Regions from separate parts of the Salinicola sp. MIT1003 genome, predicted to be linked through region 2. Evidence: predicted binding sites of a transcription regulator. Region 2 holds the regulator's gene; the other holds the start of a gene.
What was found. Region 2 encodes FliA, which starts transcription of late flagellar genes. Its sites were predicted from a motif close to CTAAAGTTNNNNNNNNNNCNGCCGATA; they were not measured.
Positions count from the first base shown of each region.

Region 1: the regulator FliA is predicted to act here: its motif matches at 1,609-1,635, upstream of flgM (flagellar biosynthesis anti-sigma factor FlgM).

Region 1 covers NZ_MCAP01000012.1:83,426-89,111, reverse strand. The annotation lists gene BC443_RS07715 (histone-like nucleoid-structuring protein, MvaT/MvaU family) at 310-690, shown strand; gene BC443_RS07710 (flagellar protein FlgN) at 803-1,255, opposite strand; gene flgM (flagellar biosynthesis anti-sigma factor FlgM) at 1,290-1,562, opposite strand; gene flgA (flagellar basal body P-ring formation chaperone FlgA) at 1,678-2,514, opposite strand; gene flgB (flagellar basal body rod protein FlgB) at 2,731-3,150, shown strand; gene flgC (flagellar basal body rod protein FlgC) at 3,155-3,565, shown strand; gene BC443_RS07685 (flagellar hook assembly protein FlgD) at 3,595-4,296, shown strand; gene flgE (flagellar hook protein FlgE) at 4,361-5,686, shown strand, end outside.
Region 2 covers NZ_MCAP01000004.1:89,066-94,751, reverse strand. The annotation lists gene pqiB (intermembrane transport protein PqiB) at 1-1,602, shown strand, start outside; gene BC443_RS02225 (ABC-type transport auxiliary lipoprotein family protein) at 1,599-2,228, shown strand; gene BC443_RS02220 (RNA polymerase sigma factor FliA) at 2,450-3,148, opposite strand; gene BC443_RS02215 (flagellar protein FlhE) at 3,276-3,737, opposite strand; gene flhA (flagellar biosynthesis protein FlhA) at 3,827-5,686, opposite strand, start outside.

The DNA.
Region 1 (5,686 bases), on a different contig from region 2:
CGGTAATTTTTAGATTCCGTGCGTCCTGATAACGCCGTTCGGATTCCACGATAGCGGTGGTTTTATCGGGGGCGTTTTCCCCTTGCAAAGCGGGATGGAGATGACGTAAATAGCGGGATCGGCAACCGATAAAAGAAACGCCAACTTTGCGAGGCCGGAAGGTCGATATTACGCTAAGTCATTAACGAGCCGGGAGTTAAATAAATACTGGTAATCCCTGCGCTTTAAAAAACCTCTCGCTAAGACTTGAAAGTTTTTAAATATCCGCAATAATTCACACGCTTAAACCTACCCGCAACGGACCAACGAATGTCTCTACTTAGCGATTACGTCAAGAAAGAACAGCTCCTGAAGCAGCTTGAAGAAGAGCTGAAGCGAATGGAGGGTGATCAACGTCTGAAGTCCGAGCTCGAGTTCAAGGAGAAGCTCGAAGCTCTGATGGCGGAGTATGGCAAGACGACGCGTGACGTCATTGAATTGTTGAACCCGAAAGCTGACAACGCTCAGCCCGCTGCTGCGCAGACCGGATCGACCGGTGGCCGACGCAAGCGCAAGCTCAAGATTTACAAGAACCCCAACACCGGGGAAGTCGTCGAGACACGTGGCGGCAATCACAAGACCTTGAAGGCTTGGAAAGACGAACACGGCAGCGATACCGTCGAGTCCTGGGTCGTCAGGACGGAAGACTAAGCGCCTTTTCCTTTTTTCATGCGCTTGGGCGCTTTTTCATGCGCTTGGTTAAAACAAAACCCTCCGCCGAGATACAACGGCGGAGGGTTTCGCATTTAGCGGCTCTCGAACCTCAAGCCTTGGAGCTGATGCCGCCGAAGCCGTTGTGGCGCGACTCGCCCTTGGGGCCGTAGACGCTGCCCCCGATGGCACGATTCAGAAAATCGATGGCCTGTTGATTGTGCTCCAGCCGTGTGGAGATGATATGGCCATTGAGGCGATTGGTCCGACGGACCCGCTCTGCCAGTTCTCGAATCCGCTGCCAGGTTTCCTGCCTGTCCAGTGACTGGGCAAACTGCTCCGCACCGCGGCTTCCCATGCCGAATCCTTGCGATTGCTGATGCTCTCGCCGGAGATTCTCGATTTGATCGAGGTCATTCAACTGCTGTTGCTTCAGCGCTGCCAGTTCACCGAGGCGTTCCCCGTCGGCCCTGCCGGCGCCGAGACAGCCGGCCTCCGCATCGAGTGTTTCCGCGAGCCTTTCCAACAAGGCATGTTGTTCGGCAATCAATTCAGCTGGCGTCATGCAGAATTCCTGAAACTGGACCTGAAGTCAGGGATTATTCACCCAACATATTGCGAACGCTCTGGACCAGACCGTCCGCGATCTTGCTGGTATCGAGTTCGAGCCGGCCTTCGGAGATCGCCTGGCGGATATCGTTGACACGGGCAGTATCGATATCTCCGCTCTCGTCGCCCCTCGGGATCTGGCTCAACGTTGTCCTGGAGCCGGCCGTCGTCTTGGCAGCTTCCAGCGACTCCGCACTTTTGCGCTGCTCAGCGGCCTCACTTTGGGTCGGGCGAGTCAGCGGTTGTGTTTGATCGATTTTCAAGGTCATTACCTCATGGCTGGATGCACAATCACGTACTTGCTTACGTTATCGGCAAGACCAGCGGAAGCTGAACGAGATTCGAGCAGAGATTTGTTAAAAAAGTTATCTGGCCCGCTCACAGGTCGACGCGCAGCCGATCCTGACCCGTCACTCTCCCCTGTAGAATCTGATCATCCTCCGTCTTGAGGCGGATGGTACTGCCTAATTCGCCGTTATCCAGCGCCTCGACGCTGCGGCTGATGCGAAACCCCTGGCCCACGGCGGTCAGTACGACCGTATCACCGCGTTTCACCATCCACGGCTTTCTGATCATGTTATCGGTCAGCGTCGCGCCCGTCGGGATGCGTCGCGTGGCAACCCTGCCGACCGCCTGGTCGAGGTCATTGAGGTAGCCACGGCGCAGGCGGGAAATGTCCGCCTCCTGCCAACCCAGCATCGTCGCATCGATCCGTTGACCCGGATCAATCGACTGGAGTGCCACCAGATGGCGGACCGTCGCCGAAACCGTGGCCTGCAGATAGCGTGTCCGGCTGCCGTCGCTGCCGCAATGAACGCCTACCGTAACCCGGCCTTGAGGCACGCCGGGGCGCGGCAGAAACGGCTGCGGTGTCGAGCAGTCGCCGAGGTCGACACCGCTTTCCCGAATATCGATCGTCACCTGGTCGCCGAGAGGGGCAGTGCGCTCCTTGAGGAACTGCCGCACGCTGGCGACGACGGCCTCGGAGGATTCACCCGCCGGTTCCGCGCGGGCGATCGAAGGAAGCGGCAGCAACGATAGCGCGAAAAGCAGCGCCATCAGCGTGGCGGCGCCGGCTCGGAGCACGAGCCGTCGAGACGGTCGATGTTTCAACCGGGTACGCGGGAACGCTTCTGTCGGATCGGCACGCATATCACGGGTCTCGGGCTGTTCGCGGATCTCGTGGGGCTGTTCTCGGGGCTGGGTCCATGTCACGGAGCCAGGTCACGGATCCAGGACCAAGCGCGTCCCGGCACAGCGTGCCGGTGGACGCAATCCCCCACATTGGAGAGCGATTGTAAGCGTGCCCGTCATCGAGCATTGATGAAAATGGCGCGCAATTGACGGTCTGTTTACGGGTTTGAATCGTGCCGCCCGCCGCTATTCTCCATCCTGTCAATTTTCCAGCGAACGCCATCCGAGGTGCACGGCATGTTCGACAAGTTGGATAACGCGCTGCGCTTCCAGCAGGAGGCCATCAATCTGCGCGCAGAGCGTCAGCAGGTACTGGCCAACAACATCGCCAATGCCGATACGCCCAATTTCAAGGCGCGGGATTTCGATTTCCGCGCGGAACTGGATCGGGTCATGGAGCAGGGGCGGAGCGAAGGCTCCGGCGGCTTGTCGCTGGCGCGGACATCCGCTCGGCACATTCCGGCGCAGGCGTCAGGCGGAACGGGCGTTCAGGATCTGCTCTACCGCATTCCCGATCAGCCGAGCCTCGATGGCAATACGGTCGATATGGATCGGGAGCGCTCGGCCTTTGCCGACAACTCGCTCCGCTATCAGGCGGACGTCACTTTCGTCAGTCGCAAGATCCAGGGGCTGAAGAAAGCCATGCAGCCGGAGTAACACGATGTCCATGTTCAGTGTATTCGATATTTCCGGTTCGGCGCTGTCGGCCAATTCGCAGCGCATGAACGTTACCGCGAGCAACCTCGCCAATGCCGATAGCGTCGCCGGGCCGGACGGAGAGCCCTACCACGCCAGGCAGGTCATGTTCCAGGCGCTGAGCCAGCAGGGCGGCGGCACGGGCGGCGTTCGCGTCACCGGCGTGGTCGAGGACGACGTCACACCGATGCGCATGGAGTACCGCCCCGGGCATCCGCTGGCGGACGAGCAGGGCTACGTGCAGATGCCCAATGTCGACCCGGTCAACGAGATGGTCGACATGATCGCAGCCTCCCGCTCTTACCAAGCCAACGTCGAGGTCATGAATACCGCCAAGACGCTGATGACCAAAACTCTCACCATCGGCGAAGGCTGATCGGTGTCGGGCCACATCAAGGAGATGTCATGTCCAGTCCGGTGATCGGTAGCAGTACGCTAGCCAATATCAATGACACGGCCGCCAGCAGTGCCACTACGGGAATGGAATCCGGCAGCGAGCTCAATGATCGCTTCATGACGCTGCTGGTTACCCAACTGAAGAATCAGGACCCGACCAGTCCGATGGAAAACTCGGACATGACCGCGCAACTGGCGCAGATCAGTACCGTCAGTGGTATCGAAAAGCTCAATGACAGCCTTACCAGAATCAACGACCAGATCGATGCGGGGCAGGCCCTGCAGGCGACGGCGTTGATCGGGCAGGGCGTCATGGTGCCGGGCAACGAGGTTCTGGTGGGGGCGACCGATGACACGGGAGGTGTTGTCGCGACGCCGATCGGCGTGAATCTGGACAGCGCCGTCGAGGATCTGCAGATCGATATTCGCGGTCCCAGCGGCGAGATCATCGACAGCTTCTCTACCGGTCCGCTCGAGGCCGGCGTGCACAGCTTCAACTGGGATGGTCAGTTGGCCGATGGTTCCAAGGCCTCCACCGACAGTACCTATACCGCCTCCCTGACGGCGACGGTGGGAGACGAGACATACGCACCGGCAGCCCTGAATTACGCCCTGGTCAATGGCGTGATCCAGGGTGCCAATGGACCGCAACTGGACTTGGGACCTGCTCGGGATCCCGTGGCGCTCTCGGAAGTGCGTCAGATTCTCTGAGCAAAAGCATTGACGACACGAAACCGCTTGAGCGTACGCAACCGATAAACGTAGGGGATGAATCATGGGCTTTTCACAGGCATTGAGCGGCGTCAACGCCGCTTCCCAGCAGCTGGATGTCATCGGCAACAACATTTCCAACTCGCAGACCAAAGGCTTCAAGAGCGGCTCGGTGCAGTTCTCCGACGTCTTCGCCAACAGCGCCGTCGGCCTGGGTACCCGGGTTTCCGGCATTCTGCAGGACTTCAGCAGCGGCAGCCTGGAAGCCACCGGGCGCAACCTGGATATCGCCATCGCCGGTGACGGCTTCCTGCGCTTCCAGCAGGAAGGCCAGGTGGGCTACTCGCGTAACGGCCAGTTGACGATGACCGCGGACGGCTACCTGGAGAACGCCCAGGGCGCGCGGCTGATGGGTTACGGGCTGGCCGATGCCACCGATGTCAACTCCGGCGTCGTTACCGGTGGCCAGCCGGGCGTGCTCAACATCCCGGCGGCCGACATGCCGGCCAGCGCGACGGGCGCCACCGGCACCGGTATCAACATCCTGCTCAACCTGGATGGCGCCACGGTCGCCGACGACACCTCGACGGCAACGCTCTACAACGACCTGACTGCGAAGAACGGCGAGGATACGACTAATCAGACCTCCATCGCCTACAACTACTCGACCAGCTTCACCGTCTACGATTCCCAGGGCGCGCAGCATAACGCAACGCTCTATTTCCAGAAGACCGGTGAAAATACTTGGGTTGCTCGCACGGCGCTCGATGGTGTACTGACCGCAGATAGCCTCGGATCTGTAGCTGACCCGGCGACAGCAGAAGCACCGTTGCGGCTGACTTTCGACAATTCCGGCAAGCTCGCAACCATTAACGGCGAAGCGACAACGGCCAATCCGGTCACCTGGCCCGATCTGACGTTCACCGCCAATGAGCTAGGCACTGGTGTCGAGGAGATCAACGCCACTTTCAACATGGCGGGCAGCACGCAGTTCGCCGGTGACTCCACTGTCAAGAGCCTGGCGCAGGATGGCTATGCCGCCGGCGCACTGGTCGGCATCAGCTTCGCTGACGACGGCACCATCGTCGGTAACTATTCCAACGAGAAGACCGTCGATCTGGGCCAGATTGCCCTTGCCACCTTCCGTAACCCCGAAGGTTTGACGCCTTCCGGCGACAACCTGTTCGCGGCGACGGCGGCTTCCGGTAACGAACTGCTGGGCATTGCAGGTACCGGCACGCTGGGCTCGATCGAGTCCGAAACGTTGGAGGCCTCCAACGTCGATCTGACGCAGGAACTGGTCAACCTGATCATTGCGCAGCGCAACTACCAGGCCAACACCAACTCGATCCGTACCCAGTCCGAAGTCATGGATCAGATTGCGCAGCTG
Region 2 (5,686 bases):
CCGATCTGGATAGTGCCGCTGCTGGCCGCGCTGATTGGCGCCTGGATGGTCTGGGACAATTTCTCCAGCCGCGGGCCGTTGATCACCTTGAACATGAAGAATGCCGAGGGCATCGAAGCCGGCAAGACGCTGATCAAGACGCGCAACGTCCAGGTCGGGCACGTGGAGGCCGTGCGGCTGTCGGAGGACCTTTCGCATACCGTCATCACCGCGCGCATGTCCAACGACGCGGGAAGAATGCTCAACAGCGATACACGCTTCTGGGTGGTCAAGCCACGTATCGGACGCGAAGGCATCAGCGGCCTGAACACTGTGCTTTCGGGGGCGTACATCCAGCTCGCGCCGGGCAAGAGCGAAGAGCCCCAGGACAGTTTCGACGTGCTCGAGCAGCCGCCGGTCGCGCCGCCCGACGCCCCGGGTCTGCGCATCAACCTGGTGAGCCAGGTGGGCAACTCGCTCAGCGCCGGGGATCCCATCACCTATCAGGGCTATACCGTCGGTCGCGTCGAGAGTACCGACTTCGATCCCGACAAGCGGGAGATGCGCCACCGCATCTTCATTCAGGCGCCCTACGACAGTCTGGTTACCGATACCACGCGGTTCTGGAGCTCGTCAGGCATCGACGTGCAGCTCGATTCCGAGGGCGTCAACGTCAACCTGGACTCCTTCGAGACGCTGATCAGTGGCGGCGTGACCTTTGGCGTGCCGGAAGACATCACGCGTGGCAACCCCGCCAAGCAGGATGCGACCTATACGCTCTACAACAACGAAGAGAGCGCGCGTGAAGGCACCTACGATCAGTACATCGAATACGTATTGCTGGTCGACGATACCGTTCGTGGGCTCAGCCGCGGCGCGCCCGTCGAATATCGTGGCGTCCGGGTGGGTACCGTGGTCAGCGTGCCCTGGCACTTCACCGCGCCCCAACCCGATTCGTTGACCCAGTTCGCGATTCCGGTATTGATTCGTATCGAACCGCAGCGCCTGGAAAGCAACGAGGATATCAATACGGATATCGACGACCAGGAGGTTCGGAACCGCTTCGAGACCATGTTCAAGGAGTACGGTCTGCGCGCCACGCTCAAGGCGGGCAACCTGCTGACGGGCGCGCTGTTTGTCGATCTCAACTTCAGCGACGACGCGCCTCCCTACGAGGCGATGACGTTCGACGGCAAGCCGGTGTTCCCGACCATTTCCGGCGGCTTCGCACAGATCGAGCAGAAGGTTTCCAATCTGCTCGACAAGCTCAACGAGCTGCAGGTCGAACCGATTCTCGATCGCCTGGACGAGACCATGCAGACCTCCCAGCAGACGCTCGAGCAAGTGCGTCAGATCGCCGAATCGGTCAATGCCATCGTCTCCGATCCCGCGACGCAGCAGTTGCCAGGCAGTCTCAATGACACGCTGGAAGAACTCCAGAATACGCTGAATGGTTTCTCTGCCGGTTCTTCGGGGTATCGTCAGTTGAATGACACGCTCAAGCAGCTGGAGGTGCTGATGCGGGATCTGCAGCCGGTCGCCAAGACCTTGAGCGAAAAACCCAACGCGCTGATTTTCGACCGTGAAGTCCAAACCGATCCCGTGCCGAGGGCTCCCCAATGATGAAGTCGTCCCTGTCTCGCTGGCGCCGAGTTGGCGCCACCGCCCTGCTGACGATCGCCACTATGGCGATCGCCGGCTGTGCTGCCCAATCGACGCCGACCAATCGATATACCCTGCCGAAGACCGACAGTCCGCAGCAGACGGGTGAGCCTTCGTTGCAAGCGCCCGCGCTGGCGGTCGGTCCTGTCGAGGTGGCCAGCTACCTCGACCAGGAAGGGATCGTCATGCAGACCAGCGATATCGAACTCAACGCGGCCAACCAGAACCTGTGGGCCGAGTCGCTGGGGCAGCAGTTGACACGCCGTCTGCGGCAATCGCTGGCGGCGGATCTGCCGAATGTCGTGGTCCTGAACACCGCCCGCAGCGAAGCGGGTGCGCAACGACTGACGCTCAGTGTCGACCAGTTCCAGGGCCGCTATGACGGTCAGGCCGTGGCATCGGGGGAATGGCAGCTTCACGAGGGCAACGACCTGGTGGCGCAGCGTCACTTCGAGGTCACGCAACCCTTGAGCGACGACGGCTATCCTGCCCTGGTGCGCACTCTCGGTGCCGTGTGGAACGATGTGGCGCGGCAGATCGCCGCCGATATCCGCGCAGTCTCGACGACGTCGCCAGTCAACGATTGAGCAGCGCCCAACGACAGAGCAGCGCCCAACGACAGAGCGCCTATCGAACCTGCATGGCAATGTAGTCAGACAAAGTCGCCATGCCGGGCTCGATAGGCGCTCGGGTGCCATCGAATGTTTGCGTGTTTGCGGGTGGGCAGAGATTCCGGCTTCGGCCGGGAGCCGGACGTCGATCAGGGAATCAGATGATCCGTGGCTCAGGCGATCAGTGATTCAGGCGTTCAGTGGTTCAGACGGCTTCGCAGACGCGTTACCGCCTGGCTGTGCAATTGGCAGACGCGGGATTCGCTGACGCCGAGCACGGCGCCGATTTCCTTCAGGTTGAGCTCTTCCTGGTAATAGAGCCCCAGTAACAGCTTTTCCCGTTCCGGCAAGGCATCGATCGCCGCCATCACTTTGGTACGGTTGTCCGCATCGAGCAGTGCCTCCAGCGGCGATGGCAGACTGCCTTCCGCGACCGTGGCGACGCCATTTTCGGTGTCGCTCTCGTCGTACGTCAGCAGAAAACCGTTGTTGGCATCGATCAGCAATTGATGATAGTCATCCCGGGATATGCCCATCTCCTGGGCGATCTCGCGTTCATCCGGCGCCCGCCCCAACTGCTGCTCTAGCCGGCGCACGGCCTGATCCAGCGCCCGGGCGTTTCGCCGCACGCTGCGCGGCATCCAGTCACGACTACGCAGCTCATCGATCATCGCGCCGCGAATGCGCTGATTGGCATAGGTCGAGAAGCTCGCGCCGTGTGAATTGTCGTAGCGCCCCATGGCGTCCAGCAGGCCCAGCATGCCGGCCTGAACGAGATCATCGAGTTCCACGCTGGCGGGTAGACGCACCTGGAGGGAGAGCGCGTGGCGTCTCACCATCGGCATGTACTGCTCAATCAATGCGTGCTGATCGATTTTGCCCTGTGCGGTATACATCGAATGGCCTCGTGCAAAACACCTTACGGTCATGGGGGCATGACCTATACCCATTATGCCGCGCGGACGCCAAGCCAAGGCGGCAAACTGCCTGTTTTCCAGTGGCTATTTCGGCTGTTTGTCAGCCTCACTGGCGATAGTCGACGATCAGTTGCCCGCCGGTGATCACCCGATCGCCACTGGCATGCTTTCCCGGTGGCCACAGGAAACGCAGCCGGAACGGAAGGGACGCGGCCCGCCCCGCAAAGCGCTGCGTTTCGCCTCGCGATCGAACCAGCGGTAGACAGAGCTGGCCATGGCAGAGCCAGGTCTTCAACGTCGGCGCGGGCGCATCGGTCTCGAATACCCAACGAACGGCCGCGATCTCGGCCTGCTCCGCCGATGACGGCAGCGTGATCGGCGCACTTTCCAGGGGTCGCTCCGACACCACGACCGTCTGGCGCGGCAGTTGGCCTACCCAGGTGCTCTGGGCCGCCGAAGCCGGCGCGATCGTACTTATGACGACCGTACCCATGGCAACCGTACCTATGACGACCGGCCGTCCCATGGCAATCGCCCCGCCTAGCATGCGAATGATCATTGCGCGCATTCTCGGCACCAGGGAAGACGTTCGCAGCAGCAACGCCACCGTCGACACCGCAGATAGCGCTCTCTTCCTCACCGGTCGAATACCGACCGTCATGACGACGGCGCCCCGATGGTCGTCGTGACTCGCAAGTTGCGATCGTCGGGAATTTCAGCCTGGGAAAGCACGACCAGAGACTTGATCTGGCGACGCAGGAAACGCGCCAGCAGCGCCCGCAGGCCGTGTTGAACGACCAGCACGGTCGGTTCGTCACGGTTCTGCTGTCTCTCCACCGCGGCGGCGGTCTGCTGCATCAGTGTTTCGGCCAGCCCCGGTTCGAGCGCCCCACCGTTGTTGAGCGCTTGCGCCAGGACCTGCTCCAGCCGCGGCTCCAGCCCCATCACATGCATCGGCTCGCGTCCCGGGAACCACTGCTGGGTGATCGCCCGGCCCAGCGCAACACGCACCAGCGCGGTCAATTCATTGGCATCCGACTGCTGCGGCGCGTACTCCGCCAGCACATCGAGAATCGTGTGCATGTCGCGGATCGGGACGTCTTCGGCAAGCAGGTTCTGCAGGATGCGTTGCAACGTCGTCAGCGCCAGCAGCTTGGGCACGACGTCTTCCACCAGCGACTTCTGCTGCTCCGCCACCTTGTCCAGAAGCTGCTGAACCTCGGCGCGTCCCAGCATGTCACCGGCGTTTTCATGCAGCAGATGATTGAGATGCGTGGCGATCACGGTGCTCGCGTCCACCACGGTATAGCCGTAGATCTGGGCCCGTTCCCGTTGCGCCGTATCGATCCAGTAGGCGGTCAGGCCAAATGCAGGGTCTTGGGTCTTGGTGCCGTCCAGCGTTCCGGAAACCTGGCCCGGGTCGATTGCCAGCCACTTGCCCGGAAATGCCTCTGCACGACCGACTTCCACGCCTTTCAGGGTGATCACGTAGGTGTTGGGGCTGAGTTCGAGATTGTCGCGAATATGGACGACCGACGGCAGGAAGCCGACATCCTGGGCGAACTTCTTGCGCACGCTCTTGATGCGTCCCAGCAGTTCTCCCTGCTGGCGCTGGTCTACCAGCGGGATCAGGCGGTGCCCCACTTCCAGGCCCAGGGTATCGACCAGTTGCACGTCGTCCCAGCTCGCCTCCGGCGTTTCCTGCACTGCCGGCGGTGCCTTTTCTTCCACCGCGCGCACGGCCTTGACCTGCTCGCGTCGGGACATCCACCAGCCCAGCGATCCCAGGATCACGGCAAACAGCAGGAAGACCACGTTCGGCATGCCAGGGATCAGACCGAGCAGCCCCATGACGCCAGCCGCGAGGAACATGACCCGCGGGTTGTTGAACAGCTGACTCAACAGCTGCTGCCCGACGTCCTGATCGGTATTGACGCGCGATACCGTGACGCCCGCCGCCGTCGATATCACCAGCGCCGGAATCTGGGCGACCAGGCCGTCGCCCACGGTCAGCAGGGTATAGGTCTTCACGGCTTCGCCGAATGGCAGGCCATGCTGCGCCACGCCGATCATCAACCCGCCGATCAGGTTGATCACCATGATCAGCAGGCCCGCCATGGCATCGCCGCGGACGAACTTGCTGGCACCGTCCATGGAGCCGTAGAACTCCGACTCCTGATTGATCTCGGTACGCCGCCTGCGAGCCTCTTCCTCGCCGATCAGACCGGCATTGAGGTCGGCATCGATCGCCATCTGCTTGCCGGGCATGGAATCCAGGGTGAAGCGCGCGCCCACCTCGGCGATTCGCCCGGCACCCTTGGTGATGACCATGAAGTTGATCACCACCAGAATCAGAAACACCACCAGGCCGACGGCGAAGTTGCCGCCGATCAGGAACTCGCCAAAGGCCTCGATCACCTTGCCCGCGGCATCGCCCCCCTCGTGCCCTTCCATCAGCACCACCCGGGTGGATGCCACGTTCAGCGACAGTCGCAGCAGCGTCGAGAACAGCAGAAC